DNA from 4 places in the Exiguobacterium sp. E17S genome. Region 4 is predicted to be linked to each of the others. Evidence: riboswitches for the same ligand, from Rfam matches in the RefSeq annotation. Region 4 holds a riboswitch; each other region holds the start of a gene.

Region 1 (7,501 bases), on a different contig from region 4:
ATTCGTCGAGTCGTTCGTTGCCCATGACGCGCATCACCAAGATCAGATTGACGGGGCGCTCGCACGCTTGAAGCAGAAGTGATCCATCTGCTACTCTTGAAGGTGAGGTGAGGAACATGACAAAAACAGTCACGATGTACGGCTATCCGAAATGTAGTACGTGCGTCAAAGCAAAAAAAGCACTCGAACAGCACGGTGTCGAAGTGGATTACAAACATATCGTCGAGGAGACACCATCTGCAACGACGATTCAGAAACTTCATCAAAAGAGTGGAGAGCCACTGAAGAAATTCTTCAACACGAGCGGTCAATCATACCGTTCGCAAGGGATCAAGGACAAGCTTCCAGAGCTATCGGAAGACGAGCAATACAAGTTACTCGCAAGTGACGGCATGTTGTTGAAGCGTCCGATCGTCACAGACGGGAAAGACGTCACGATCGGCTTCAAGGAAGAAATGTATCAAGGAAAATGGTATTAAGTTCAGAGTCGATTTTGGTATACTGAACACGTTAGTCCAAATTAGTCCACAGGGGGAATCGGAAATGAGTCAAGTAAAAGACAACTTACGCTATTCGGAAGAACATGAATGGGTCGAAGTATCAGGAAACAAGGCGCGCATCGGAATCACGGATTTCGCGCAACACGAACTCGGGGATATCGTCTTCGTCGAATTGCCTGAAGTCGGGGATACGATCTCAGCAAACGAGCCATTCGGTTCAGTCGAGTCGGTCAAGACAGTCTCGGAGTTATACGCACCGATCTCTGGTAAAGTCGTTGCCATCAACGAAAACCTTTCGGATTCCCCAGAACTCGTCAACGAGTCACCATTCGAAGGCGCTTGGATGGTTGACATCGAAATCGAAGATGCTTCACAAGTCGAGGCATTGATGGACGCTGCAGCGTACAAATCGATGATCAACGAGTAATACTTAACGAAAAGAGAGTGAACGAGGCGCTTGCGTTTCGTCCGCTCTCTTTTTTTTGTATACTGACGACAGATACCACGAAGAAAGGAGCGACCGTCATGCAAGAGGTCACGACCGTCCCAGAAAACGGGCTATTGTATGTCTATGCACCGATGTGCGGGACATGCGCCATTGCGGAACGTATGCTCGATATCGTCGAAGCAACGGAATCAGGTCAATCGATTCAGAAGGCGAACGGGAATTTCATTCCGGATTTCTTAGAAGAAGCCCGTGTCATGAGTGTTCCTGCGTTGTTGCGAATTGAAGAAAATCAAGTCGTAGAGCGACTTTATGCCTTCCAGTCCGTTCAAAACGTCTTTGCTTTCTGTCAAGAACGGTAAGAAAAGTCCGATTGGATTTTTCTTTTTGTTAAATTGTCGGAATATTTACAATAATTCGTTGACAACGCAGAAATATGAATGGTATATTCATAACAACTTCTAGAAATGCATTATAGGAAGTCTAGCAGAGATGATCGTTCAATACGATTCAAGTCCTGAACCCTTTCTCCCATCCTAAGCCGGTGTATTGTTTCCCCTTAAGTCGTCCCCCAAAGACGAAGCGGTGCAATGAACGGGTGGTGGATCGAAAGGACCGATCAGGAAGTGAACGTAAGCTGGCGATCATGTCGAACAGGCGCCGTCCTCCACGCGGAAGAGCGAACAATTCCGAATGGAGCTGGGTTTTCCTTCGTAGCATTTCTAACCACATTATTCGTGTTGTCGGTTCGCCGGCAACGCCTTTTTTTGTTTTCTGGAAGTTTTTCGAGCCGGTCGCTTGCCAGGATAGCATCTCCTTGCTACAATGCGAATAAGGAAAATTACTTTAATTCATATCCGATTACTCGGAATTAACTGGTGAGATGGAGGACGACAAGGCATGACAGTACGTTTTATGGATGTTTTCACAGAATGGGCATCGACGTATGACGAGACAGTAACCGGACACGATCCGGAGTATAAAGAGGTTTTTCGTCGATACGATGAGATTTTGGATACAGTAGCGGATAAAGCGCAGTCGCCGGTCATTGAATTCGGAGCAGGCACAGGGAACCTGACACAACGTCTTCTGGCACGTCACGACGCCGTACTCGCCGTCGAACCAAGTCCGGAGATGCGGGCAATCCTGACGGAAAAGATTCCGTCACTTGATGTACAAGACGGTCACTTCCTCTCGTTCGAGGCGAAGGAAGCACGCAGTTTTGTTTCGACGTATGCGTTTCATCATCTAACAGATGAGGAAAAGGGAGAAGCAATCGAACTGATGGCATCACATTTACCGGCAGACGGAAAAATCGTCTACGCGGATACGATGTTCGTCTCAGAAGAGGCACGCCTGCAAACGATTCGTGAAGCACGTGCTCAAGGGTTTGATGCGTTAGCGGAAGATCTCGAACGCGAGTTCTACCCGTTGGTTCCAGTTATGGAAGAATTGTTTACAGCACGAGGATTCACTGTTAAATTTATACAATACAATCACTTCGTCTGGCTCGTAGAAGCCGAGAAAATGGGGGAATAAATCATGGCACTTCAAAAAATGAACGTCGAAAGCTTTAACCTGGATCATACGAAAGTCAAAGCACCTTATATCCGCGTCGCGGGTTATAAAGAAGGTAAAGTCGACCAAGTCGTCAAATACGATATTCGTTTCACGCAACCAAACGTTGAGCAAATGCCGATGCGTGCGATGCACACACTCGAGCACTTACTTGCTGAAAACATCCGTAACTACTCGGATGATGTCATCGATGTCTCGCCAATGGGATGCCAAACAGGTTTCTACATGGCGATGATGAACTTCGACTCGGTCGAAAAAATGAGCGAACTCGTTGAGAAGACGTTGAAAGACGTCCTCGCAGCAGAAGAGATTCCAGCGCAAAACGAAGTCCAATGTGGATTTGCGAGCGCACATGACCTCAAAGGAGCGAAGCACTATGCCGAGAAAATGCTTGCCGGTCGTGATGAATGGGACATCGTCTTCGGATGATCGCGAACAACGTCCGCGACCTCGTCGGAAACACACCACTCTACGAGATCACTTCATTCGATTTGCCTGCTGGTACGCGCATTTTGGCGAAGCTCGAATGGATGAACCCTGGGGGCAGCGTCAAAGACCGCCTTGGCATTCAACTCGTTGATGCAGCAATCGAAAACGGACATGTGACACCAGGCGGTACGATCATCGAGCCGACAGCCGGGAATACCGGCATCGGCTTAGCGCTCGCCGCTAAAAAATACGATCTCAAAGTCATCTGTGTCGTTCCGGAAAAATTCAGTCAGGAAAAGCAGACGTTGATGCGGGCACTCGGCGCAACCGTCGTCAACACGCCGACTGAACTCGATATGCAAGGGGCTATCGACCGGGCAAAAGAACTCGGTCAGGAAATTCCGAACAGTTACGTTCCGTTACAATTCGAAAACGAAGAGAACCCAGTCACGTATCAGCGGACACTCGGTCCTGAGCTGATTGCGGACTTGCCGCACATCGACTGGTTCGTTGCCGGTTGTGGTTCAGGTGGTACGTTCGCCGGAACAGCGGACTTCTTAAAACAACGTCTCGGTACAAAAGCAGCAATCGTCGAACCGGAAGGCTCCGTCTTAAATGGTGGTCCAGCCGGTCCGCATAAGACAGAAGGCATTGGAACAGCAAAATGGCCAAGTCTCGTTCCGCGTGAACTCGTCGACGAGATTCATACGATTTCTGACCGTGATGCATTTGACGCGGTTCATACACTCGCTGCTCGCGAAGGATTACTCGTCGGTAGTTCAGCAGGTGCAGCGCTCGTTGCTGCGCTTGATATCGCGAAGCGTCACCCCGGCAGTACGATCGTCACCGTCTTCGCAGACAGTGCCGAACGCTACTTAAGCCAACAAATCTTTGAAAAGGTGGACGAAACTCATGCGTAAGAAGACAGCATTGATTCATGGAGGAACAGGTGTCGACCGGGCAACAGGAGCCGTCACACCTCCGATCTATCAAACAAGCACATACAAGCAGGATAAAATCGGTCAACTTAAGGACGGATACGAATACTCACGGACAGCGAACCCGACACGGACGAGCATCGAACGATTGATTGCGGATCTCGAGGGCGGCGCACGTGGTTTTGCCTTCGGTTCTGGGATGGCAGCGATTCATGCCGTCTTCCACTTGCTTGAGTCTGGCGACCACATCGTCATGACAGATGACGTCTATGGTGGTACGTTCCGCTTGATGCAACGCGTCTTACCGAAGTTCAACATCGAAGTGACATTCGTCGATACGACGGACCTTGCGGCAACGGAAGCAGCGATCCAAGACAACACGAAGATCGTCTACGTCGAAACACCGACGAACCCGTTGTTGAAAGTTACGGATATCGCAGCAATCGCAACGATCGCCAAACGTCACGATCTTAAACTCGTCGTCGACAACACGTTCGCGACACCATATCATCAACAACCACTCGCACTCGGTGCAGATATCGTCTTGCACAGTGCAACAAAATACATCGGCGGACACTCGGACGTCGTCGCTGGACTTGTCGTCGTCAAAGATGATGCGCTCGGCGAAGAGCTTCACTTCATCCAAAACTCGACAGGCGGCGTACTTGGACCGCAAGACAGCTTCTTGCTCGTCCGTGGTCTTCGTACACTCGGTATCCGGATGGATGCGATCGAAGAGACAGCACATGATCTCGTTGCGTTCCTACAAGCGCAAGATATTGTCTCAAACATCTTCTACCCGGGACTTGCATCGCATCCTGGTCACGACATCCAAGCGAAACAAGCGACTGGATTTGGTGGGATGATCAGCTTTGATGTTGGTTCAGCAGCGAACGCAGAAAAACTCGTCGAGGCGACACACTTCTTCACACTTGCTGAAAGTCTTGGTGCCGTCGAGAGTCTGATTTCGGTGCCGGCACGGATGACGCACGCGTCGATCCCAGCAGAACGTCGGGCAGAACTCGGTATCACGGACGGTCTCGTTCGGATTTCAGTTGGACTTGAAGACGCAGAAGATTTGAAAGAAGACTTAACACGTGCTTTCACGTTCCTCGAAAAAGTTTCTGAAAAAACTGTTTGACAACAAAAATAACCCCTGCTAATATTCAGAATATATTCTACAAACTTAATACCGAAACTCTTATCGAGAGTGGTGGAGGGACTGGCCCGATGAAACCCGGCAACCGCGGATCTAATCCGAAGTGGTGCTAATTCCAGCAGACAAAAGTCTGGGAGATGAGAGCAAATGGTTTTGTGTACTGAAAAGTGCGCGCGTTTGCTCTAAAACGCGCGCACTTTTTTATTTTAGGAGGGACAGTTGTGATTCGTTTACAAGACGTAGGAAAGATTTATCGCTCAAAGCGCGGAGCGGTCGAAGCCGTCGCGAATGTCGATCTGACAATCGAGCGCGGTGAAATTTTTGGAATAATCGGTTATTCCGGAGCAGGGAAATCGACCCTGATCCGATTACTGAATATGCTCGAAGCACCAACGAGTGGTTCAATCCAAATCGATGGTGTTGAAATGACATCATTAAAACCAAAAGAATTACGAGGCGTCCGCAAGAATGTCTCGATGGTCTTCCAACACTTCAACTTACTGTGGTCACGGACGGTCGAAGAGAACATCATGTTCCCACTCGAGCTCGGTGGCTTCCCGAAAGCACACCGCAAGGAACGAGTCGCGGAATTGATCCAACTCGTTGGTTTAGACGGACGCGAAAAAGCCTATCCGTCGCAATTATCGGGTGGTCAAAAGCAACGTGTCGGTATCGCTCGGGCACTGGCATCGAACCCAGACGTTCTCTTATGTGACGAGGCAACAAGTGCACTCGATCCGAAGACGACGGACTCAATCCTTGAGTTACTCGTTGACATCAATGAAAAACTGAAACTGACGATCGTCTTGATCACACACGAGATGCACGTCATTCAAAAAATCTGTCACCGGGTCGCCGTCATGGAAGCCGGTAAAATCGTCGAGCAAGGACCGGTCGCAGAGGTCTTCCGTCATCCGAAGCAAGCGATGACGAAGGAGTTCGTCAAACAATTGACGTCGCCTTCGGAAAACGAGTTGACGTTCGCGAAACTACGCGAACGGTACCCAACCGGAAAAATCGTTCAGTTGACGTTCGTCGGATCGACAGCGGAAAGCCCGATCCTCGCGGAAGTCATGAAGGATTCACCGGTCCTGTTCAACATCATCGGCGGAAACGTCGGTCAATCACAGGAAGGGGCACTCGGTACACTGTTCATTCAGTTGATCGGGGAAACAGAAGCAACACAAGCGGTCATCACGAAGCTTCAAGCCAGTGATGTTGAAGTGGAGGTGGATCACCGATGATTTCATTCTTTGACAACCTAGATTGGGACATGGTGTGGGAAGCGACAGGCAGTACCGTCTATATGACGGCAATCGCTGGGGTTTCGACATTCGTTCTCGGTTTGATCATTGGTTTACTATTGTATGCGACAAACGAAGAGTTATTGTTCAAGAATCGGGCGTTCTATTCAGTGTTGAGCTTGATCGTCAACGTCTTCCGTTCGATTCCGTTCATCATCTTACTGATCTTATTGATTCCATTTACGACAGCAATCGTCGGTTCGTTCCTCGGACCAACGGCAGCATTACCGGCACTGATTTTCGGTGCTGCACCATTTTACGGTCGGATGGTTGAACTCGCGTTACGTGAAGTCGATAAAGGTGTCATCGAGGCAGCTGAATCGATGGGGGCGACGAAGTTCCAAATCATCTATAAAGTCTTAATCCCGGAAGCGTTGCCTGCCATCGTTTCTGGTATCACGGTCACACTCGTCTCACTTGTCGGTTATACGGCAATGGCCGGAGTAGTCGGCGGAGGTGGACTTGGGGACATGGCCTTCATCGAAGGATTCCAGCGTTCTCAAAACGATGTCATCGTCATTGCGACACTCTTAATCTTAGCGATCGTCTTCGTCATCCAAATCATTGGTGATTTGCTGATCCGTGCGATCGATAAACGTTAATTCAAATTTTATTCATATTGGAGGAATCATTCATGAAAGTTTGGAAAAAATTCGTAGGTACTGCTGCTGTATCCGTCTTAGCAATCAGCCTTGCTGCATGTGGCGAAAAATCATCAGGATCAGGTAGCGACGACAAGACACTCGTCGTTGGTGCTTCAAACGTACCGCACGCTGAGATTCTTGAGCACGTTAAAAAAGAATACGAAGCAAAAGGCTACAAGCTTGAAATCAAGAAGTTCCAAGATTACGTACTTCCGAACAAAGCACTCGCTTCAAAAGAAATCGATGCGAACTACTTCCAGCATGTACCGTATCTTGAGCAACAAGAGAAAGAAAACAAATCATATAAGTTCGCGAACGCAGGTGGTGTCCACGTTGAACCACTCGGTATCTATTCGAAGAAATACAAGTCACTCGATAAGTTGCCAAACGGTGCAACGATCTTAACGAGCTCAAACGTCGCGGAACGCGGTCGTGTCTTGACGTTCCTTCAAAATGAAGGATTGATCAAACTCAAAGATGGTAAAACGACAGATGCACAACTCG
Region 2 (7,501 bases), on a different contig from region 4:
TTGTGGATTGCGAAGGCGATGGGCTTTTCCACCTATCCGAACCTCCCCTTCCTGAAACGGGCGATCACCGAACAATGCTTTGCATAATTCCGTTTTACCAGCACCGACAAGACCCGCGATACCAACGACTTCACCTGCTTGAACCGTCAAGGAGATATCGTGGACGTCCGCATTCGTAGCACTCTCGACGGTCAATACGTTCGTTCCATTTACCCGTGACGTTTTCGCAACAGACGTAAGCTGACGCCCGAGCATCTGCTCAACGACAGCTTCCTTCGTGATGTCTGTCAAAAGACATCGTGAGATGAGTTGACCGTCGCGCATGACTGAGATGGAGTCGCAAATCTCATATAGTTCCTGTAAACGATGCGAGATGAAGATGATCCCAAGCCCTCGTTCGGCTAAACGACGCACGACTGAAAAGAGATGGCTTGTTTCCGCCTGACTGAGAGGTGCCGTTGGTTCATCTAAAATCAAAAAACGGCGTTCTTGGACGAGGGCGCGAGCAATCAGTACGAGTTGCTTTTCAGCAAGCCGCAACTCCTCGACACGTGTCTTGACGGAAATATCCGCCTGTAATGTCGCTAACGCTTCCTTGGCACGCTGTATGTAACGGCGTTGGGATACGAAGCCAGTCATCGTTCCGTCCGTCAACAGATCGAGACAGATATTCTCAGCGACCGTCAAATACGGGACAAGCGCCACATCGACCTCTTGTTGGACGAGATCGATTCCAATCTGTTTCGCATCACGTGGTGACGTGATGGACAACTCCTTCCCGTCGAGACGGATCGTTCCTTCGTCCGCCGTTTCCGCTCCGGATAAGACTTTCATCAACGTCGACTTACCGGCACCATTCGCACCGACAAGCGCGTGGATTTCACCGGATTTCACTTCAAACGAGACTTGTTTTAAGGCTTGCACTCCTGGAAACGCCAGTGAAATCCCAGTCATCTTCAAGTGATGATTGGTAGACGTCATTGTTTTTTATGGACGTCACGCAACCGGTCCATCCACGGTTCATTGAATTTGTCCGATGTACTCCATCCTTTGATGATCGTATCGAGATTGTACATCGTCGTATCCTGCTTCAACGCCTTCTGCTCCACGAGTTTCGCGTCGAGATCAAAGCTATCTGGTGTCTTCTCGCCAGCGATTTTCTTAGCCAGTAATCGCATGTCCGTTTGTCCAATCAAGAATGGATCCACCGCACTCGTCGAGACCCAGTTACTGCCTTTTTCACGCATCAGGTTGATATCCTGATTCGAGACATCGATCGAGATTAGCGGGATTTCTTGACGTTTATTATCCTTGAGCGATTTGTAAGCCCCTTTTGCGACTTCGTCCCACGCTCCCCAAACCGCATCAATGCTTCCTTTCGGATATTTCGCGAGAATCGCATTCATCTTCGTTGCGATATCCCCTTGGACATCTTGGAAGTTTGTCGGTCCAACCGTCTCAAGCGTTTTGATCTTACCGTCTGCTTCGTACGTCTTATAGATTTCCTGACGACGATCGAGCGGGGCAAAACCTGGTCCGAACCAAAGTTTGATGACACGGACCGGCTTTTTGTCCGTCACCTTCGTCACTTCATCAAGCGATAGCTTCGCGAGTTGATGATCGTTTTGGAATGTTTCCGTCACACCTTTTAACGTCGTTCCTTTTTTCTTCGTGACCGTATCGAACGTCACGACCTTCAGCCCTTTGTCGACCGCTGGTTTAATCATGTCATAGGCGTAGTCTTCCTTACCATGCGAGATGATGAGCCCATCATAATCTTGCTGAATCGCTTGCGCGACCAGCTCCTTGAACTTGACGTCGTTACCTTCCGAAATGAACGTGCTGACTTTAAAGCCAAGCGCTTCGCCTTCACTTCGTGCGCCATCAAGGAATTGTTTCGTATGGTCGTCCGATGCTAGGTTGCGGATGACGGCGATCTTGACGTCCGATTGAACCCCTTTTGGTACATCCTTGACGACCTTCGTCGTCGTGGCTTCTCCATTCGCACAAGCCGCTAGTAACAGTGCCGGTGCTAGGACGGCGTAAGCTAGTTTTTTCATGACATATCTCCTTATCCGAGGGGTTGAAGCCCTGTTAATTGTTCAATCGTTTCTTCATTCGGTTGCGTGATGACACCAAGTTCGGTAATGATGCCCGTGATCAATGTGTGTGGTGTGACATCAAACGCCGGGTTGAAGACAGCGACGCCTTCCGGTGCTGTCGCGACACCTTGGACAGTCGTCACTTCCTGCGGATCACGTTCTTCGATTTCGATCGCGTCTCCGGAAACGAGCGAGAAGTCGAACGTCGAGAGCGGTGCTGCGACGTAAAACGGAATACCAAAAGCTTGCGCGAGCAATGCCAATTGGAACGTCCCGATTTTATTCGCGGTATCTCCGTTTCGTGTAATGCGGTCGGCACCGACGATGATCGCATCGATCTGTTTTTCTTTCAGCGTATGGGCGACCATGTTGTCCGTAATTAACGTGACATCGATGCCGGCACGTTGCAGCTCCCATGTCGTCAATCGTGCTCCCTGCAGTAACGGTCGCGTCTCACTCGCAAAAACGGATAATTCGATGCCGCGTTCTTTTGCGATGTAGAACGGCGCAAGTGCCGTTCCATAAGCAGCGGTCGCAATCGATCCAGCATTACAAATCGTTAGGATCCGGTCGCCTGACTGGAACAATTCCAGTGCATGAATCCCGATTTGACGTGACGTCTGCGCATCCTGGTCGTATAAGGCGACCGTCCGTTTTTCCAACCGTTCGCGAATCTCTTCTACCGACGTCCCGTCTTGAATGATTGGATTCAATTGATCGAGGACATTTCGCAAGTTGACGGCCGTCGGTCGTGTCGCGAGTAACGTCGCCGATGTCTCAAGCAAGGCTTGCTTGTAGACCGGTAGCTCTGCTTCAAAGCGGTACGCTTCTTGAACGAGCACGAATCCACCGAATAAGCTGATCGCAGGTGCGCCCCGGACACGTAGTTGTTTAATCGCCTCAACCGCTTGCGCGAGATCAGCAATGACTTCATAGTGCTCTTCTTGCGGTAGACGTGTCTGATCGAGAATCGTCAAGATACGATCTTCGTAACGGATACTTTGAACGAATGTAGTCATCGGCTGAGTTCCTCCGTTACGTCAAAGTTTCGTAAATCATCGAATGTCCGGCATTCTGTACGGCGTTTGATTAACGCCGCTCCTAGACGAAGAGCGTGACGTTTCCGCTCTAAGCGTTCCGTCGTTGAATCGATTGATTCTAAATCAGCGACCGGTGCAAGACCAATCGTCCGCCGAATCAATTCGCAACCGGCAAAGCCAAGGGCATCCTGCAAGATCGTGCTCAATACATCGTCGACGAGCCCCGATGTCCGGAATGGTTCGACGGCTTCCCGTTCCCATAAGGCACGGAACGTTGAAGCAAATGTCAGCCAGAACGTGTCGATGTCGCGAATCCGGGCATCACGAAGTGCTGAATAATCGGGGTATGCTGCAAAGAATAAGTGGGCGATGAACTGTCCGACATCGAATCCGAATGGACCATAAAAGGCGAATTCAGGGTCGATGACCTTCGTTTCCGTCACCGAGGCGAAGATGCTTCCTGTATGTAGATCGCCGTGCAGCAATGCATCTCCTTTTGTGATGAAGAGCGCTTCAAGTTTTGCGACTTCGCGTTTTAACTCATCGTCTGCCCATAAATATGCCACCTCTTCTTCAAGCCCGGCTTCAATCTCGTTCGTCTCCGCGTCATGGAACGGATCCGTGAAGATTAATTTTTCCGTGATGTCGCACAAGTCTGGATTGTAGTACGTTCGGGCGACACGTTTCTTTTCAACCGGACCAAGCGCAAAGTCCGATGTATGAAATAACGTCCGAGCGAGATAAGAACCGATATGTTCCGCAAGCAACGGATACTGTTCACCTGCGAGTAAACCGCTTCGAACGATCGTCAGATGTGAAAGATCTTCCATGACCGTATACGCCTCTTCATGACTAGCATGAAAAACACGTGGCACGAACGGTACGGCATGCCGTGCGAATTCACGGAGTGCGGATTGCTCGATCCACGCTCGTTCGAGCGATAACGGCCAGCTCTCCCCGACGACCTTCGCATATGGTAATGCTTGTTTTAAAATCAAGCGATGTTCGCCTTCTCGAATCCGAAAGACGAGGTTGAGGTTCCCGTCGCCAATCTCTTCTGCTTCGACGGCTCCATCGCCGATCAGTCCTAATGTCCGAACACGATCAATCGCGTCCTGTTCTGTGAATGCTTTATATGTCATCTCAGTTTCCCCCTATGTGATACACGAAAAAGCGCCTCTTTTCGTCATCGAAAAGAGGCGCAGAAAAGTCACTGCGTCCTCTTATCTCTCAGACGAAACGTCTGTTGGATGTAGCACCGTGCCCAGTGGTCGGTTGCTGCGGCGTCATCGGGCCAATTCCCTCTGCCAACTCGCGATAAGAGTCGTATGTAGTTGTCGTGTGTGATATTGATTTGAATCTTACGCAATCGACTTCCTCGCTGTCAAATCGAAATCAAGCAGAAACGGATATCATTTTTAAGTCATCTATAGAAAGAGTATTTTCAAAAAAATAAATTTTCTAAAAATAGTTTGACAAGTGGCGATTCTCATGTAAAAATTGCAATTAGATTTCACAATTTCATCCAATTCTTATCAAGAGCAGACGGAGGGACAAGCCCTACGATGTCGCAGCAACCGACCTTTTGGCACGGTGCTAATTCTTGCAGCTACTAAGCTGACAGATAAGAGTCCACGTTCGAATCATTCATGGTCTCTTGTCGCTGACGAGAGACCATTTTTTTGTTGAAGGAGGAAAGACATGGCTTATATCACTGCTACTTATCAATTGACTGCCCGTGATCGACTCGAGCAGCGCGCTGAACAACTCGCGCTTGGTCTGACAGTCGGTTCTTGGACGGAACTGAATCATCTCGAACAACAACAACTCGCCTCGTTCAAAGGGGAAGTCGTACATACCGAAGAGCGCGATGGCAAAGGATATATCACGATTCGTTACCCGGAACATAACGTATCGCGCGACTTTTCTGCGATTCTGACGACCGTCTTCGGGAAACTCTCACTCGACGGTGAAATCAAACTAACGGAATTGCTACTACCCGATACATTTACGTCGGACTTTCCAGGTGCGAAATTCGGGATCGAAGGGGTCCGTTCCTTGATCGGTGTCGAAGATCGCCCATTATTAATGAGCATCTTCAAAGGAGTCATCGGACGCGATTTATCGTTCCTTCGTGATCAACTCGAAGGACAACTCGCTGGTGGGATTGATCTCGTCAAAGACGATGAGATCCTATACGACAATCCGTTGACACCGACGATTGACCGGGCACGGATCGGACGTGAGGTCATCGATGCTCACTTCCAACGGACCGGTAAACGTGCGTTATATGCGATCACACTCAGCGGTCCCGTCTTTACGCTCAAGGATCAAGCCAAGCGATTGATTGATGCTGGAGCGACTGCTTTCTTGCTGAATACCTTCACATACGGACTCGATGTCTTACGTGAACTGGCAAGTGATCCGGAAATCAACGTTCCTATCTTCAATCATCCGGCATATAGCGGTGCGTTGATCGCTAGCCCGAATCACGGAGTCGCAGCCCCTGTCTTACTCGGCACATTACCGCGTGCTGCCGGAGCAGACTTGACGCTATTCCCGTCTCCTTACGGCAATGTCGCTTTACCAAAGGATGTCGCCCGTGGCATCGCGGTCGAAGCGACCCGTCTCGGTCAGACGAAATCAATCTTCCCGGTTCCTTCAGCCGGTATTCATCCTGGACTCGTCGCTCAACTCGTACGAGACTTCGGGATCGATTCCGTCATCAACGCCGGCGGCGGCGTACATGGTCATCCGCAAGGTGCTGCGGCTGGTGTCATTGCTTTCCGCCAGGCACTCGATGCGGCACTCGCAAATGAATCCCTATCGGCGGCAGCATCGCGTCATGAAGAATTACGGATCGCCCTTGACGCTTGGGGGATCAAGTCATGACCGTACGGATTCTTTGTGACTTCGACGGTACGGTGACGACGCAAGATAACATCATCGCACTCATGCAACAATTTGCGCCAGCGAGTGACTTCGAACCGTTGAAACGCGGCGTACTCGACCGAACGCTATCGATTCAGAGTGGTGTCGGGCAAATGTTCGCACTTCTGCCGTCTGACGGAAAAACAGCCTATCTTGACTTTTTGTTGGAGCGTGCAGTCATTCGCGACGGATTTTCGGAGTTACTTCAGTACAGTCGTCGTCAAGGAATCGATTTTTCGATCGTCAGCGGTGGAATGGACTTTTTCGTCGAACCGATCTTAGCGCCATTCCTTGAACAAGAACAGATTTACTGTAACGTCGCCGATTTCAGTGGTCCATTCGTCCATATCGATTGGCCAAACGCCTGCGATGCCCATTGCACGAACGGGTGCGGCTGTTGTAAAACGTCCGTTGCCCGGGCATTGCGCAAAGACGATGACGTCATCATCGTCATCGGTGACTCGGTGACGGACTTCGAACTCGCGAAACAAGCGGATCGTGTCTATGCCCGTGATTATCTGATCACGTTGTGTGAAGAGAACGATATCGCCTATACACCGTTTGAGACGTTCCACGATATCGTTCATGATTTAACGCGAGCGGAGGTGACAACATGACATTCATGCGACGGTATGAAGAGCTACGCGCCATCAAACAAGAGCTTGCGGCGCGCGATTGGTTCCCTGGTACGAGTGGCAATCTCGCCATTCGGACGTCCGGTGTCCCGGTTGAATTCCTTGTGACGGCAAGCGGAAAAGATAAACGGCAGACGACTCCTGACGACTTCGTTCATGTCGATGCGACCGGTCAATTGATTGGTGAGCAATCCGGGCGTCCTTCCGCTGAGACATTGCTCCATGTCGAAGTGTTCAATCGAACGGACGCCGGTTGTTCTCTGCATGTCCATACGATTGCGAACAATGTGATTTCGGAACTCTATGGCGATCAAGGCAGCATCACCTTTTCCGGTCAAGAAATCATCAAGGCACTCGGACACTGGGAAGAGGATGCGACGGTCACGGTACCGATCATTCCGAATCATGCGGACATTCCGACGCTTGCCGCTGCTTTTGCACCGCATGTCACAGCGGACAGTGGTGCCGTCCTGATCCGCAATCACGGAATCACGGTCTGGGCACCGACCGCCTTTGAAGCAAAGAAACACCTCGAAGCCTTCGAGTTTTTATTCAATTACACGTTGACGTTGCAATCATGCCGTCAATCCATTCATTAAAAGGAGGAATCATCTCATGGCAACAGTCTTATTCCAAGAAACAAACACACGGTATACGGATCAAACGGAAGTCGCTGACTTCCTCGCGTCACGCGGCGTTCTTTACGAACAGTGGGACGTTTCGAAACTTCCAGCGCCTCTCGTTGAGAACTTCACACTGACGGATGCAGACAAACAAACGATTCTCGATACGT
Region 3 (7,501 bases), on a different contig from region 4:
GACTTGTTCGAGACAGTCATCAAAGTCGGTCAAGCACGTCATGCGTTGACGATCGAAGAAGATGCTCAGGATCTCGATGGATTGAACTTCCTTGCAGGGAAGTCGATTCAATTCGTCAACGATAAAGCAGCAGAAGGTACGTTGCTTGCGCACACGGACGGACAAGTACCGAACTTGACAGTCGAACTTCCAGAGATGACACCGTATCACCTCGGATTCCTGTTCTACTTCTTCGAAAAAGCTTGTGCGATGAGTGGTTACCTCCTCGGAGTAAACCCATTTGATCAGCCAGGCGTCGAAGCGTACAAGAAAAACATGTTCGCTCTTCTTGGGAAACCAGGATTCGAAGCAGAAAAAGCAGAACTCGAAGCACGTTTGAAGTAATATGAAACGACAGTCGATCGTTCCCTAGTGGAACATCGGCTGTTTTTTTGTCTTTAGCGGATGATAGTAGGCTATCATTTTCCAGATTTACAGGTAATCCTAGCGTTTTCACTTTTAGAATACCCGTGAAACAGGTAAAGTGAAGTTAGAAGAAGAAATGAGGTGCACGTACGTGATTACATTCTTGGATTATTATCAAAATCAAGTGGAATTAAGTTTTGATGACCATCCGTTCTCGGATCGTCCCTTGCACGTGTGGGTCATTGCCGTGTACGAAGGAAAATGGTTGCTGACCCATCATAAGCAACGTGGTTATGAATTTCCTGGTGGAAAGGTTGAACCAGGGGAAACGGCGGAAGAAGCTGCACGTCGTGAAGTAATGGAAGAGACGGGTGGGGAAATCGATTCCCTCTCATATGTCGGGCAGTATCGGGTTGCCGGAAAAGGCGATACGATCATCAAAAACATCTACTTCGCGCAAATCGGATCATTGTCGTCTCATCTTGCCGTGGATGAAACAGATGGTGCTTTTCTATTCGAGGAACTCCCTGATCGTCTCGATACGAATCGACAATACAGCTTTATGATGAAGGACCGTGTCCTTCCGGAGACGCTCCGTGTACTTAGCGAACGCCGATTGGTTTGAACTTCCGCGGCAAGGTCCGTTTCGGACGTTTCGGATGTTTTATACCACGGCGGACGGAGAAAGGGTCGGTGCCTATATCGTACTCCCGCAAGTCGCGAACGGTCAGGGAATTCTCTACTTGCGTGGTGGAACGCGTTCGATCGGAATGGTCCGACCGACACGACTGCTCGCGTTCGCACAGGCAGGCTTTTTTGTCATGGCACCTTTCTATCGAGGGAATCTAGGCGGTACGGGAAAAGAAGACTTCGGTCATCACGATATCGAAGACGCCTGCAGTGCCTTTGACTGGTTGCAGCAACGTGTCTCGCATGTTCACGCATTTGGATTTTCACGTGGTGGACAGATGGCATTGCTCCTTGCGCATCACCGTCCAGTCGCCCGAACGGTGTCCTGGGCAGGGGTGACGGAGTTGACGTGGACGTATGAAGAGCAGAAGACGATGCAAAAGATGCTGCGGCGATACACGGGAGGTACACCAGACACGGTTCCTGATGAATACGCGGTTCGCTCGCCGCTCCATGTCGAACCTCAAGGTGAAGTATTATTGATTCACGGTGCATACGACGAGAACGTTCGTTTACGACACGCAACCGCTTATGCTGCACGTCATCCTGAGCAGACGACGCTTCAGACTTATGCCTATGCCCATCAATTTCCGATTCATGACAAGTTGCGTGTGACGCGGAATGTGTTGAATTGGTTTGAGACTGGTATCTATAATCGATGATTTAGCCGGTACGATGAATGTCGTATCGGTTTTTTTGTCATCTGAAGAATTGAACTTACATACATAATGGGAAAAAAAGAATATTGATTCGTTGTAAAAAACAATAAACTTCCTGAAAAATAAATTTTGATATAATTAGAACTATATGAGTAATGTAGAGGGGGATGGAGGACGATGGATATCTTACTTGCACGTCAACCCATCGTTGACCGAATCGGAGCAGTTGATGCATTTGAGTTGCTGTATCGTTCCGTCAAACAAATGAATGTATTCGACGGTGATCTAGCGACAATGGATGTATTAACGAATACACTCGTTCATATGGGTGTGGAGCATGTCGCTGAAGGTAAAAACCTTTTCGTCAACTTTACAGCGGATCTCTTGAAAAGTGATCTGATTCACTATTTAGATCCAAGTTTGTTCGTCATCGAAATTTTAGAAACAGTCGATATCGATACAGAGATGTTATCTGTATTGCACAGTTGGAAAGAAGCAGGTTTTACGCTAGCACTCGATGATTTTGAAACGGATTTACTTCGTCAACATGGAACAGAATTATTCGCGCTAATTGATTTAATTAAAATCGACATCGAGGCGATTTCCCCTCGCGAGCAAAGCGCAATCCTGCATATCGTCCGACGTAATTATCCCCATATTAAGATGCTTGCCGAACGAGTCGAGACACATGAGGATCACACACGTTGTCTTGAGATGGGATATGACTGGTTCCAAGGCTATTTTTACGCTAAGCCGATGTTGATGAAGGGAAAAGCTGTCCCTCCTCAATTGCCGGTATTGCTGAAGATGCTAAAATGGCTCGATACGGATGAAAAATACGATGAAGTCATTGATGAGATTGAAGCAAATCCGTATATCAGCATTCAAGTACTGCAACTGATTAATTCTCCAGGAATGGGATTACGAAATACAGTCAGCTCTGTTCGTCAAGCCATTTCACTACTTGGCTTCTCGCAACTCAAAAGCTGGATTTCGTTAATTGTCTTACGCGAGATGAAGCTTGCTAGTCCTTACGAATGGTCAAATGAGTTACTCCGGTCTTCCTTACATTGTGCAAAACTTTGCGAGTTGTTTGCGAAAGAGACGCGTACGTTAAAGCCGGAGAGTGCTTATATGATCGGTCTGTTATCACACATTGATGCGTTATTGTCTGTGGATATCGACGACATTATCGACCAACTGCCAATTGAAGATTCTCTAAAGGTCGTTCTACAAGGAAAAGATCATCCGTTTCGGGATTGTTTAGTGCTTGCAATCAGTGCAGATCGCGGTGATTTTGATCAGTTCGAACTACTCAGTCAACGTTTAGGTGTCTCGCTTACTCGTTCCTATGCGCTACTAGCAGAAAGTCAGGTGTGGCTCAAGCAAAAAGAAACACATATTCAAGAAAAAACGGATTCTGTTTTAGACTAAAAGTGAAGTGCATGTTTTTCTTGATCGAGAAAAACGTGCACTTCTTTTTTTGTTGATCATGAATTAATTTCTTAAGAGATTTACCGATTTTTAAACATAAAAAAAGAGCCCGAAGGCTCTTTTTTATAGGCGTGGACCAGCTGACTTGATCGCATCCGTCGCACTTTCGAAGCGAAGGAAATTGTGTTGGAATTTCTCAGCAAGTGACCGCGCTTGTGTGTCGTATTCGTCCGGATTCGACCAGACGCGTACCGGATTGAGTAACTCGCTTGGAACACCTGGAACTTCAAGTGGCATATGAAGTCCGAAAATCGGATGTTCTTCTGTTGGAATCGTTGCGAGTGTGCCGTTGACGGCAGCATTGACCATCGTCCGTGTATACGATAGCTTCATGCGACTACCTGTTCCGTAAGCACCACCTGTCCAGCCTGTGTTGACGAGATAAACAGTGACACCATGACGATCAATCAATTCGCCGAGCATCGTCGCATATTTTTCAGGCATCAGTGGAAGGAACGGTGAACCGAAGCATGTTGAGAATGTTGCTTCCGGTTCCGTGACACCGCGTTCTGTTCCGGCGAGTTTTGATGTATATCCTGATAGGAAGTGATACATCGCTTGTTCTTTCGTCAATTTACTGATCGGAGGCAAGACACCGTAAGCATCAGCCGTCAAGAAGACGATTGTCTTCGGGTGACCAGCACGTGACGGAACAGCGATATTATCGATTGCAGTGATCGGATAAGCAGCACGCGTATTTTCCGTCAACGATGTGTCATCGTAATCAGGATGACGGGCTTCGTCGAGCACGACGTTTTCAAGGACGGTTCCAAAACGGATCGCGTCAAAGATTTGCGGTTCTTTTTCACGCGATAAGTTAACGGTCTTTGCATAACATCCACCTTCGATGTTGAAGACACCGTCGTGCGACCAACCATGTTCGTCGTCCCCAATCAATTGACGGCTATCGTCTGCTGACAGGGTGGTCTTACCAGTACCGGATAGACCGAAGAACAAGGCGACGTCGCCTTCGTGTCCGACGTTTGCCGAGCAGTGCATCGAAAGGACATTTTCTTGTGGCAAGAGATAGTTCATGACGGAAAAGATGGATTTTTTGATTTCTCCCGCGTATTCCGTTCCACCGATCAAGACGATCCGGTGTTCGAACGACATCGCGATGAACGTCTCGGAGTTCGTTCCGTCAACGGCAGGATCTGCTTTGAAATGTGGCGCATAGACGACCGTGAACGGTTCGAAGGCAGCCACTTCAGGATACTCGCGTAAAAAAAGTTGTTTGGCAAACAGGTTATGCCAAGCGTATTGTGTGAGCACACGGACCGGAAGGGTGAAGTGCGTATCTGCTCCAGCAGCAGCTTCTGTGTAGTAGAGCTGATCGGCTTCGTTCATGTAACGAAGAACCTTTTGCAACAATTGTTCAAATTTGTCTCCATCCATTGGTTGGTTGACATGACCCCAATCAATGTGAGACTCGCAGGAAGAATCACGGACGATGAACTTATCTTTTGGTGAACGACCTGTAAATTTCCCCGTTTCTACAGATAATGCGCCGTTCTCAGCAAGGACACCTTCTTCGTTTCGAATCGCATGTTCGACAAGTTCAGCAACAGATAGTTGTTTGAACACATGCTCTTTCTTGAGTAGTTCTTCGATATTCAGGACCGTCATCGGCATCCTGACCCCACCTTTCCCCTACGTTGGTTTTGGCTCACTGAATTTAGTATGACACATTTATTATATATGACATACTAAAGAGAGAGCAATCATTTTCTGGTGCTGATTTCTATTTATCTGGAAACGCTTTCAGCATTAACAGTTTAACATCTCTTTCAAAAAGTTTCGACTAGAATTTGAAACCTTGCTTGACAGAGTAGGTACAACTTTATATCATGTAATTCGTAACGGATACTCTTATTCTGAGCAGGTGGAGGGAACAAGGCCCGAAGAAACCCGGCAACCGTCCTACATTAATTCACATATTAATGAGGGAAAAGGTGCTCTCCTGAAGCGAAGTAAACACTTCGAACGATAAGAGGGTAAAGGAAGAACGCACAACCTTTCCCTGACCATTTTTTGGACTTGGAAAGGTTTTTTTCATTTTACCGTCCCACTCAACTAGGGGAAATGAGTACACCGTCAAATTCTTTTTTGGGAGGGTCATACATGACAAACCTTAATCGCCGACTATTCACGTCGGAGTCAGTCACTGAAGGTCATCCAGATAAAATCTGTGACCAAATTTCGGATTCAATTCTTGATGCAATCCTCGCAGCGGATCCAAACGCACGTGTTGCGGCAGAAACTTCTGTCACAACAGGTCTTGTTCTCGTTGCAGGTGAGATCACGACATCAACTTACGTCGACATTCCAAAAGTCGTTCGTGAGACAATTCGTGAAATTGGCTACACACGCGCGAAATACGGTTTCGATGCAGACACGTGTGCTGTATTGACATCAATCGATGAGCAATCAGCAGACATCGCTCTTGGTGTCGACCAAGCGCTTGAAGCACGTGAAGGTAGCATGTCTGATGCAGAAATCGATGCTATCGGTGCAGGAGACCAAGGTCTCATGTTCGGTTACGCAACGAAAGAAACACCAGAACTCATGCCACTTCCAATCTCGCTTTCACACCGTCTCGCACGCCGTTTGGCAGAAGTGCGTAAAAACGGTCAACTCGACTACCTTCGTCCGGACGGAAAAACACAAGTCACGGTCGAATACAACGAGAACAACGAGCCGGTTCGTGTCGATACAATCGTCATCTCGACACAACACGCAGAAGAAGTCACGCTTGAGCAAATCCAAGCTGACTTGAAAGAACACGTCATCACACCGGTCATCCCGGCTGAATACATCGACGCAGCAACGAAATTCTTCATCAACCCAACTGGTCGTTTCGTCATCGGCGGACCACAAGGAGATGCTGGATTGACGGGTCGTAAGATCATCGTTGATACGTATGGTGGATACGCACGCCACGGCGGTGGAGCATTCTCAGGTAAAGATCCAACAAAAGTCGACCGTTCAGCTGCATACGCAGCACGTTACGTCGCGAAGAACCTCGTTGCTGCAGGTCTTGCAGATAAAGCAGAAGTTCAACTCGCGTACGCAATCGGTGTCGCGCACCCAGTATCAATCGCGGTTGACACATTCGGTACAGGAAAACTTCCTGAAGCGCAACTCGTCGAATTGGTTGCTGAAAACTTCGATCTTCGTCCGGCTGGAATCATCAACATGCTTGATCTCCGTCGTCCGATCTATCGTCAAACAGCTGCATACGGTCACTTCGGTCGTACAGATGTTGAGCTTCCATGGGAGCAAACAGATAAAGCAGCAGTTCTTGAAGAACAAGCAAAACGTTTCGCATAATCAAAAAGTCCGAGAACCCTACGCGGGTTTTCGGACTTTTTTGTTTACGGGGAACTTTGCAGGAAACGAATGTTTTTTCTAGAAGAGGGTAAAAGTACATGAGTCGATTCGTATGAATACAAAGGGGGGTTCCGATTATGGAAATACGCGAAGCTATTCCAGCTGATGCAGGACGTATTCATGACATTGCCGTCACATCTTGGTTGGATACGTATGCAGAAATCTATTCCGAACGTTCGAAAGCGCATTTCGTGCAGGAGGCGTATCCGCAAGAAGAAGTCGTTCGTGCGATCCGGACGGCGGAAGAAGCACGGGGAGAGTATTTTTATGTCGGAATCATCGATGAGGAAATCGTCGGTTTCATTCATGCTGTTGATGTTGAGGGAACGTGGGAGATCATTCGTCTGTACGTCTTGCCGAAATATCAGCAAAACGGCATCGGGCGACGGCTGATCCGTGAACTCGAACGACAAGGAGCCGTCCCACTCGAAGTATACGTGGAGGCACGTAACTATAAAGCACGTCAGTTCTTAACCTCATTCGGTTTTGAAGAACTCAGTGAGATGACGGAAGAAGTCTTTGGGCAAGTAGAATCTGTCATTCGTCTTCGCCATGTCGCCTCATGAAATCCGTCTTGGGACGGTTTCGTGTGCGTTTGAAATAAGGTATCGTAAAAAGGAAGTATGAAGTGAAGAGGTGAGTTTGTGGTTGAACAACCAACAGGAATCATCGTATTAGTCTATCCGTTACAACTGCGTGCCCGTCCGAGTGAAGCCTTGATTCGGGTACTCGAACGAGAGTATGAAGTATTACTTGTCGACGCACCACGTCGCATCTCGTTTGAAGAGCATGGTCAACTGTTAAAAGAAGCATTACGTGAAGCCGGGAAACGCAAGCTACCGATTCATATCGTTGCCTGTAGC
Region 4 (7,501 bases):
CGCGTAAGATGCCGGAAAACAATTTGCACCGATTGCTGCGAGCTGTGGATGTTGTCCGACCGTTTCAATACACGTCGCAAGTGCCGTTCCTTCACTAATGTGTGTCGCATCTTGAAGCGAGAACGTCAGCCAAGCGGACACTTCCGGATACGCTTCGAGAATCCGGAACAACACGACAGCTTCCTCGAGCGACGGAATCGTCTCAAATGCCAGCAGATCAGCCCCCGCTTCAATCAATGCTTCGATCCGTGGTCTGTGGAAGGCTTCTAGCACATCTGCTGACACTCCATAATGACCGCGATACTCAGAACCATCTGCTAAGTAGGCACCATAAGGACCCACTGATCCTGCGATTAATGCGTCACTCTTTCCGCTACGCGTGCGTGCGTTTTGCGCCAAGGTGACCGTTTGTCGAATCAGCGACTGTGCTTCCTCTGTCGTGATATGACGTTGCTTGAACCCTTCGATACTTGCTTGATAGCTTGAAGTGATGGCAACATCGGCACCTACTTCAAAGTAGTCACGATGGACGTGTTCGATCTGTTCCGGTGCTTCGATTAAGAGACGTGCTGACCAAAGCGGGTCGTTCAGGTCGAATCCCTTCTGTTCAAGTTCGGTTGCAAGGGCACCATCTAAAATGAGAAAGGGAACTTCCTGTAATCGTTGATCAACTGGATTTTTGATTCGGGACATCTTCAACACTCCGTTTCTGAGAAGAATTCGTGAACGCATGAACGACATAACAGATCACGATGAATGGAATACCACAGTACAAGGCAATTCGTTGTGTCGGATCAAATCCGATACCAATCAAGGAAATCAAACAAACGACGAAAGCGGCGATCGGTACGAATGGAAAGAGTGGTGTGCGATAGACCAATTCGTCGACCGTATGCCCTTCACGAAGAAATTGCTTCCGGAAGCGATACTGGGCAACGCTGATACTCATCCAAACGACGACGACAGCAAGACCGGAAATCGAGACGAGCGCGATATAAACACTTCCTGCTGCATAGATGCTAGACAGCAAGGCAAGTCCTCCGCCAAGCATGCTGAACAATACGGCTCGAAGTGGAACCCCACTTGGCGTCACCTGGGCGAAGAATCGTGAAATCATGCGTTCGTTCGCAAGCGACCAGAGCATCCGAGAGGCGGCGTAAAGTCCAGAGTTCGCTGCCGACAAGATCGCTGTCAAAATGACGAAGTTCATCACGTCTGCTGCGTAGGGAATTCCGATTCGTTCAAACACGGCGACGAACGGACTTTCGAGTACACCTTTCCCATCCGTTGGTAATAAGACGGCTAACACGATGATCGTACCGACGAAGAAGAGGACGAGTCGCAAGATTGTCGTCCGGATCGCAAGCGGAATCGTCCGTTTCGGATCGACTGCTTCACCCGCTGCGACACCGATCAATTCCGTTCCCGAGTAAGCAAAGTTCACGGCAAGCATCGTCATGAAGATGACGAAAGCGCCATTTGGGAACAACCCGCCTTCGGTTAACGAAGAAAAGAATGGAGCCGGGCTACCATCTTGCAGTGGAATGAAGCCGACGATTGCTCCCGCACCGAGTAAAATGAAAGCAATGATCGTCACGACCTTAATGGCGGAAAACCAAAACTCGACTTCAGCAAACACGCGAACCTTCAAGACGTTGATAACGAGGATCATCGCAGCGAACAATGCGCTGAACACCCATACAGGAATCGACGGGAACCAACGTTGCATCAAAATGCCTGCTGCCGTGAATTCTGAACCAAGGGCGACCGTCCACGTCAGCCAGTAGAGCCAGGCCACTGTATAACCGGTGCCGGGTCCGATGTACTTCGTTGCGTACTTATGGAATGATCCGGTTTCCGGCATGTGCACGGCGAGTTCACCGAGACTTAACATGACTAAGTAAACGACGACGGCCCCAATCAAATACGATAAAATCGTTCCGACGCGTCCTGCTTGTTCCAACGTATAACCTGTACTTAAAAATAATCCTGTTCCAATGACACCACCTAACGACAGCATGATCAGATGACGTGATTCCATCTTGCGTCGAAATGCTCCGCTCGTTTTCATGAATCCATTTCCTCCTCGTTCCACCTATTTCAAACAAAAAACGCATCCTCACGGATGCGTCGGTCGACAATTCGGAAATCTTATCGATCGGGTGCAGCACCCGCAGGAATTAGCACAGTATCTTTCGACCTGTTGCTGAGGTTTCATAGGGCCAGTCCCTCCACCTCTCTGGATAAGTATGTAATTGTTCCTAACCCTATCAAGTCTTTTTCAAATTGTCAACACAATTCAGAATACTCCTATCAAAAAAACATTCCGCATCGTATCGATCCGGAATGTTTGGAGGTTTATTTTTTGGCGAATAAATCCGCTGTTTTCAAGGCTGCACGAACCGCTTTCCGATTCAATGTTCCTTGCTGGTGCTTCATTTTCTTCGTTTGGGCAGCCAATTGCGCTTTGAGCGCCGCAATCTCTTGATCCTTTTGAGCCGTTCCTGTTTGTTTCTGCAATGCTTTGATTTTCTTATCTTTTTCAGCTAATTGTGCTTTTGTTTGTTTTTGCGCATCCGCAATCTTCTTCTCTTGTTCCGGGAAGAACCGTTCAAAACGAGCGACTGCTTCCTCAAGACTTACGCCAGAGATCGGTTGGACTGGTGGGAGCAACTCGGTTTGCGCCATTTGACGGTCAAACGGTACATTCTCAGGATAGTTCGTCTCTTGGTAGATATGCTCAAGATTGTTCACGTTCAAGAAGTCAACGAAGTTGTCGAAGTTACGCGCTTGAACACGTGCCGGACTTTGGAAGTCAGCGCTTGCTACGACGTCGGATAATTGTGTATCCGCTGTGATGTCGTTCGCCCAAATGTGCGTCAACTGATGGTAATCCGTCAATTCGCGCATCCGTGCATCTTTTGGAATGAGGATACTCGGCGTACCTGCAAGCGTTGCTGTGATGTTTCCGTGCAAGCGTGCACCAAAACTAAGGTCTGCTTGTCCGATGAAATCGAACCATGTCTGTGCGTTCAAGAAGAAACGAACCCGATCATTCATGTAAGCAGGATCCGACATTTTCACCGGATAGTTCGTCACTGAAAGATCTGCGATCGGGTGCGTCCCTGTATACGTCAACTTCAGTTCCTTCATCCACTGGGGAATGAAGTAATGATTTGGATACTCTTCCATCCCACGTGTAATGAAATCGAGGACGTTTTGTGGAGCTAAACGTGACGAGTTGACCGTAATCATCGACTCAGGTGTGATGTTCGTTTCACGGATGTGCAAGTCGCGACCGAACGCGTACATCGAAGGACATCCGATGACGCGATGATCGATCCCTTCGCGGAAACCAAGACGTGTTAAGTATTTCGACGTAATCTCCCCGCGAAGACCCAGCATGCTCGAGCGCTCGAGAACGGCACTGACGAATGCTTTGACATCTTCATCGAATGGGAATCCACCATCTAAGTCTGGTTCAAACGGTGCACGTAACCCTACACCGATGACGACGACTGGAATCTTTAATTTTTTGATGAGACGTGTATATTTCCGTAACGTCGGTACGAATTCTTTTCGGAATGCGTCCGCTAACGGAATGACATAAAGGTCAAAGTTGGCATTGATTTCGTCTGCCCGTTCTTCGTCGTAATAGTAATAGTCAGGTGTGATCGTCGTACCTTCTGTCATCAACGTCCGAAAGATACTGTATTGATAGATAAGATTTCCAACGTTTCCTCCAATGGAATTATGTTTCATCAAATAAGGAGCATCGAACTGTTCGAATGGTGTCATACCTGCACGAATAATAATACGTTTCATAATGGATAAACTTCCCCTCTCGTCTGCTTCATTCGTCCTTGCAAGAAAAAATACGGAAAAATATATTATCAGTTTTTTTCAATCTCATTAAGAATAGATGAACTTTATTTCGGAAGTCAACGATTCCTAAGGGAAACAGGTCTTTCGTCATCAAAACGAAACATTTGCACCACTCCATCATTTTTCTAAAATAGAAAAATGTGACTATCTAATCGTTTCGAGATACATGCGTAGATTCGCTTCGACTAATTTCAAGGCATACATCTGATCAGTCGTAGCAGGCTTCAATAATGCACTGAAAAAATGTTCCACTTCGACGGGCTGACCCTTTTCCATGTCCCGTAACATCGATGATTTCATCGTATCTTCCATTGCATGCATCTGCTTCAGTAAGACCGCTTCTACATCGTCATTAAAGACTGCGCCTTGTTCTTCCATCGCCTGTTTCGCTTCCGCCATGACGTCTAGGATCATTTGACGTCCAACAGCTTCTTTCCGAATCGGACCGATTGCTGAGCGAAATAGCGTCGTCACGCCCGCGAATGTCGAAATGAAGAGATACTTTTGCCACATGTCATCCATGATATGCATCGAATACTTCATTGGTGCCTTCGCTTTCGCAAAACACGCTGCGATTTTCTCTAGACGCGCTGTTGGTTTACCGGTTCGTGAACCAAATAGCAGCCGATGCGACGGGCTTGTCTGTACAATGCGCCCTTCTGCATCAAGCGTCGACTCAATAAAGCAAAGACCACCCAAAACTCGATCTTCTCCAAAGACTTCTGTTAACCGTCGAATGTGCTGCATGCCGTTCAACAAAGGAATGATATACGTCTCGCTCGAAACGAATGGCGCGATGTCCTGTAGGACGTCATCTAAGTGATAGGCTTTCGTTGAAAGCAAGATGACATCAAATGCACGATCCGGTCGCATGTCTCGTGTTATCAACTGAGGCGTAATCGTCATATCGCCATGAGGACTAGTGATGTGTAGTCCTGTTTTTTGTAGTTGTTCATATCGATTCGAACGGACGAGGAATGTCACCTGCTCCCCTTGCTCAGCAAGACGACCTCCGAAATAGCCTCCAACTGCCCCTGCACCTACAACTAACATGTTCATATGTACTATCTCCTCCTTACCCGTTCTGTGCGTTGCTTACTCCTTCACCCTAACATATTTGGAACCGATTTCCTGATTTCTGCGTAGATCGATCCGTTTTAAGTTAAGCGTTTGCATTTTAGAAAAAAACGTATATACTAACTTGTATACAAGTATACTCACTTTAGAAATCAGGTGATTCCATGTCAGAAATGTTATACCCCTTGAAGTGGTTATCAAAAGCCTCCGCCGGAGATCGTGTCGCACACGAGCTACGGATGCGCATCATTTCAGGAAGGATTGAAAGCGGTACCATCTTATCTGAGAACAAATTAGCCTCTGATTTTTCAGTCAGTCGCTCGCCTGTCCGTGATGCGTTAAAGGTCCTTGCATCCGAACAATTGATCCGTCTCGAGCGGATGGGAGCGGTCGTCGTCGGTTTGTCTGAGCGCGACATTCAGGAAATCTATGATGTCCGGCTACTTATCGAAACGTTCGTCTTCGAACGACTCGTCAAAATCGAACGGGCAGAACTCGTCCGGGAACTCAGTAAGATTCTCGAAATGATGAAGGTTGCCATCAAATACAAGGATGCCGATGAATTCTCCTTCCAAGATGTACTGTTTCATGAAACAATCATCCGCTCGATTGATCATGGATATGTCAGCATGATTTGGCAAAATCTCAAACCGGTCATGGAAAGTTTCATCCTCCTATCGATGCGGGTACGATTCGAGGAAGACATCGAAGACTTCGAACGCATCCTCGCGAACCACGCCTTGTACATCGAAGCGATCGAGACGGGCGACCGTGAACGGATGGTTGCTTCCTTACATCAGAACTTTGATGACGTCCAGGAAGTCGAAGATCTCTGGAAAACGCAACAAATGATGTCGAAAGGAGTCGATTCACATGACTGAATATATGTTAGGCGTCGATATCGGAACGACGAGTACGAAAGCGGTCTTATTTACGACAAAAGGAGAGGTCATCGGACAAACGAACGTCGGTTACCCGCTCCATACACCAAATCGCTCGACGGCGGAGCAGGATCCGGAAGAAATTTTCGATGCTGTACTCGAATCAATCCGCTTGATCACGAAACGTCATCCGAGCATGCCACCAAAGTTCGTCGCGTTCAGTAGTGCCATGCACAGCTTGATCGCAATGGACGCACAACATCAACCATTGACTGCCTGCATCACGTGGGCGGACAGCCGGAGTGAAGCATGGTCGAACAAGATCAAGGAACAGTATGGTCTATCGATCTATCACCGGACCGGAACACCAATTCATCCGATGTCACCGCTCAGCAAAATCAGTTGGCTCGTCGAAGATCGTCCGGAGCTCCACGCTCAAACGAAAAAATATGTCGGGATCAAGGAGTTCGTGTTCCAAAGATTGTTCGGTAGATATGTCATCGACCACTCTCTCGCTTCAGCGACCGGTCTCTTCAACATTCATGAATTAGGCTGGGATACGGGCGCGTTACACGTCGCAGGGATCGATGCAAGCTACTTATCGGAACCCGTACCGACGACGACGACATGTACCGGACTGAATGCTGATTACGCACGACAAATGGGACTCTCCGTCGATACGCCGTTCCTAGTCGGTGCCAGTGACGGTGTTCTTTCTAACTTAGGTGTCAACGCGATTCGCAAAGGGGAAATTGCGATCACGATCGGAACGAGCGGTGCCATCCGAACGATCATTGATCGTCCGCAGACCGATGAAAAGGGACGGACGTTCTGTTACGCGCTGACCGAGGACCACTGGGTCATCGGCGGACCTGTCAATAATGGTGGAATGGTCTTACGGTGGATCCGAGACGAACTCGCTTCAGCCGAAGTCGAGACAGCAAAACGCCTTGGCATCGATCCGTACGCTGTTTTGACGAAGATTGCCGAACGCGTCCGTCCTGGATCCGACGGGCTATTGTTCCATCCTTACTTGTCCGGTGAACGAGCACCGCTCTGGAATCCGGATGTCAGCGGTTCGTTCTTCGGTTTGACGCTTTCGCATAAAAAAGAGCATATGATCCGGGCGGCACTAGAAGGCGTCATCTACAATCTCTATACCGTCTTCCTCGCCCTAATCGAGTGCATGGACGGTCCCGTGACACGGATTCAGGCGACGGGTGGGTTTGCCCGGTCCGAAGTCTGGCGCCAAATGATGGCGGACATCTTTGAATCAGAAGTCGTCATTCCGGAAAGTTTTGAAAGTTCATGTCTTGGTGCTTGTATTCTCGGACTGTATGCGACAGGGGAAGTCGATTCGTTCGAAGTCGTCTCTGAGATGATCGGGGAAACGCATCGCCATGTACCAAATGAAGAAGCGATGCATGAATATCGTCAGCTCTTACCAATTTTCATTAGTCTAGCGCGGACATTGTCTGAGGATCACAAACGAATCGCTACGTATCAACGGAGCTTGATTCAAGAAGAAAACTAACTTAATCTTTTGGGGGAAGTCATCATGCCTTTAGTCATCGTAGGAATTGGGATCGTCGCGTTGCTCGTTCTCATCATGGGGTTGAAATTAAATACGTTCGTCTCACTCATCATCGTTTCCTTTG

The links. Region 4 has a riboswitch for S-adenosylmethionine ahead of AC3B4V_RS13285 (amino acid permease). Riboswitches for the same ligand answer to the same signal wherever they lie in the genome.
Positions count from the first base shown of each region.
Region 1: it holds a riboswitch for S-adenosylmethionine, as region 4 does, so the genes downstream of both, AC3B4V_RS07475 (methionine ABC transporter ATP-binding protein) here and AC3B4V_RS13285 (amino acid permease) in region 4, are expected to answer to the same signal.
Region 2: it holds a riboswitch for S-adenosylmethionine, as region 4 does, so the genes downstream of both, AC3B4V_RS10760 (2,3-diketo-5-methylthiopentyl-1-phosphate enolase) here and AC3B4V_RS13285 (amino acid permease) in region 4, are expected to answer to the same signal.
Region 3: it holds a riboswitch for S-adenosylmethionine, as region 4 does, so the genes downstream of both, metK (methionine adenosyltransferase) here and AC3B4V_RS13285 (amino acid permease) in region 4, are expected to answer to the same signal.

Region 1 covers NZ_JBYLRU010000001.1:1,445,492-1,452,992, reverse strand. Annotated here, with positions in the region: gene AC3B4V_RS07515 (DinB family protein) at 1-82, shown strand, start outside; gene AC3B4V_RS07510 (arsenate reductase family protein) at 117-479, shown strand; gene gcvH (glycine cleavage system protein GcvH) at 544-927, shown strand; gene AC3B4V_RS07500 (thioredoxin family protein) at 1,026-1,307, shown strand; gene AC3B4V_RS07495 (class I SAM-dependent methyltransferase) at 1,846-2,484, shown strand; gene AC3B4V_RS07490 (S-ribosylhomocysteine lyase) at 2,488-2,952, shown strand; gene AC3B4V_RS07485 (PLP-dependent cysteine synthase family protein) at 2,949-3,872, shown strand; gene AC3B4V_RS07480 (bifunctional cystathionine gamma-lyase/homocysteine desulfhydrase) at 3,865-5,031, shown strand; SAM riboswitch class I at 5,089-5,193, shown strand; gene AC3B4V_RS07475 (methionine ABC transporter ATP-binding protein) at 5,271-6,293, shown strand; gene AC3B4V_RS07470 (methionine ABC transporter permease) at 6,290-6,955, shown strand; gene AC3B4V_RS07465 (MetQ/NlpA family ABC transporter substrate-binding protein) at 6,988-7,501, shown strand, end outside.
Region 2 covers NZ_JBYLRU010000002.1:303,219-310,719, reverse strand. Annotated here, with positions in the region: gene AC3B4V_RS10780 (sugar ABC transporter ATP-binding protein) at 1-981, opposite strand, end outside; gene AC3B4V_RS10775 (sugar ABC transporter substrate-binding protein) at 978-2,060, opposite strand; gene mtnA (S-methyl-5-thioribose-1-phosphate isomerase) at 2,072-3,121, opposite strand; gene mtnK (S-methyl-5-thioribose kinase) at 3,118-4,284, opposite strand; SAM riboswitch class I at 4,363-4,466, opposite strand; SAM riboswitch class I at 4,672-4,773, shown strand; gene AC3B4V_RS10760 (2,3-diketo-5-methylthiopentyl-1-phosphate enolase) at 4,844-6,034, shown strand; gene AC3B4V_RS10755 (2-hydroxy-3-keto-5-methylthiopentenyl-1-phosphate phosphatase) at 6,031-6,690, shown strand; gene AC3B4V_RS10750 (methylthioribulose 1-phosphate dehydratase) at 6,687-7,307, shown strand; gene AC3B4V_RS10745 (1,2-dihydroxy-3-keto-5-methylthiopentene dioxygenase) at 7,324-7,501, shown strand, end outside.
Region 3 covers NZ_JBYLRU010000001.1:1,389,894-1,397,394, reverse strand. Annotated here, with positions in the region: gene AC3B4V_RS07215 (glucose-6-phosphate isomerase) at 1-384, shown strand, start outside; gene ytkD (RNA deprotection pyrophosphohydrolase) at 557-1,030, shown strand; gene AC3B4V_RS07205 (alpha/beta hydrolase family protein) at 1,002-1,757, shown strand; gene AC3B4V_RS07200 (EAL and HDOD domain-containing protein) at 1,932-3,188, shown strand; gene pckA (phosphoenolpyruvate carboxykinase (ATP)) at 3,312-4,880, opposite strand; SAM riboswitch class I at 5,115-5,241, shown strand; gene metK (methionine adenosyltransferase) at 5,370-6,578, shown strand; gene AC3B4V_RS07185 (GNAT family N-acetyltransferase) at 6,716-7,204, shown strand; gene AC3B4V_RS07180 (serine aminopeptidase domain-containing protein) at 7,283-7,501, shown strand, end outside.
Region 4 covers NZ_JBYLRU010000004.1:175,503-183,003, forward strand. Annotated here, with positions in the region: gene mmuM (homocysteine S-methyltransferase) at 1-693, opposite strand, end outside; gene AC3B4V_RS13285 (amino acid permease) at 668-2,071, opposite strand; SAM riboswitch class I at 2,149-2,250, opposite strand; gene AC3B4V_RS13290 (polysaccharide pyruvyl transferase family protein) at 2,359-3,825, opposite strand; gene AC3B4V_RS13295 (ketopantoate reductase family protein) at 4,030-4,944, opposite strand; gene AC3B4V_RS13300 (GntR family transcriptional regulator) at 5,127-5,843, shown strand; gene gntK (gluconokinase) at 5,836-7,377, shown strand; partial or broken gene AC3B4V_RS13310 (GntP family permease) at 7,402-7,501, shown strand, end outside.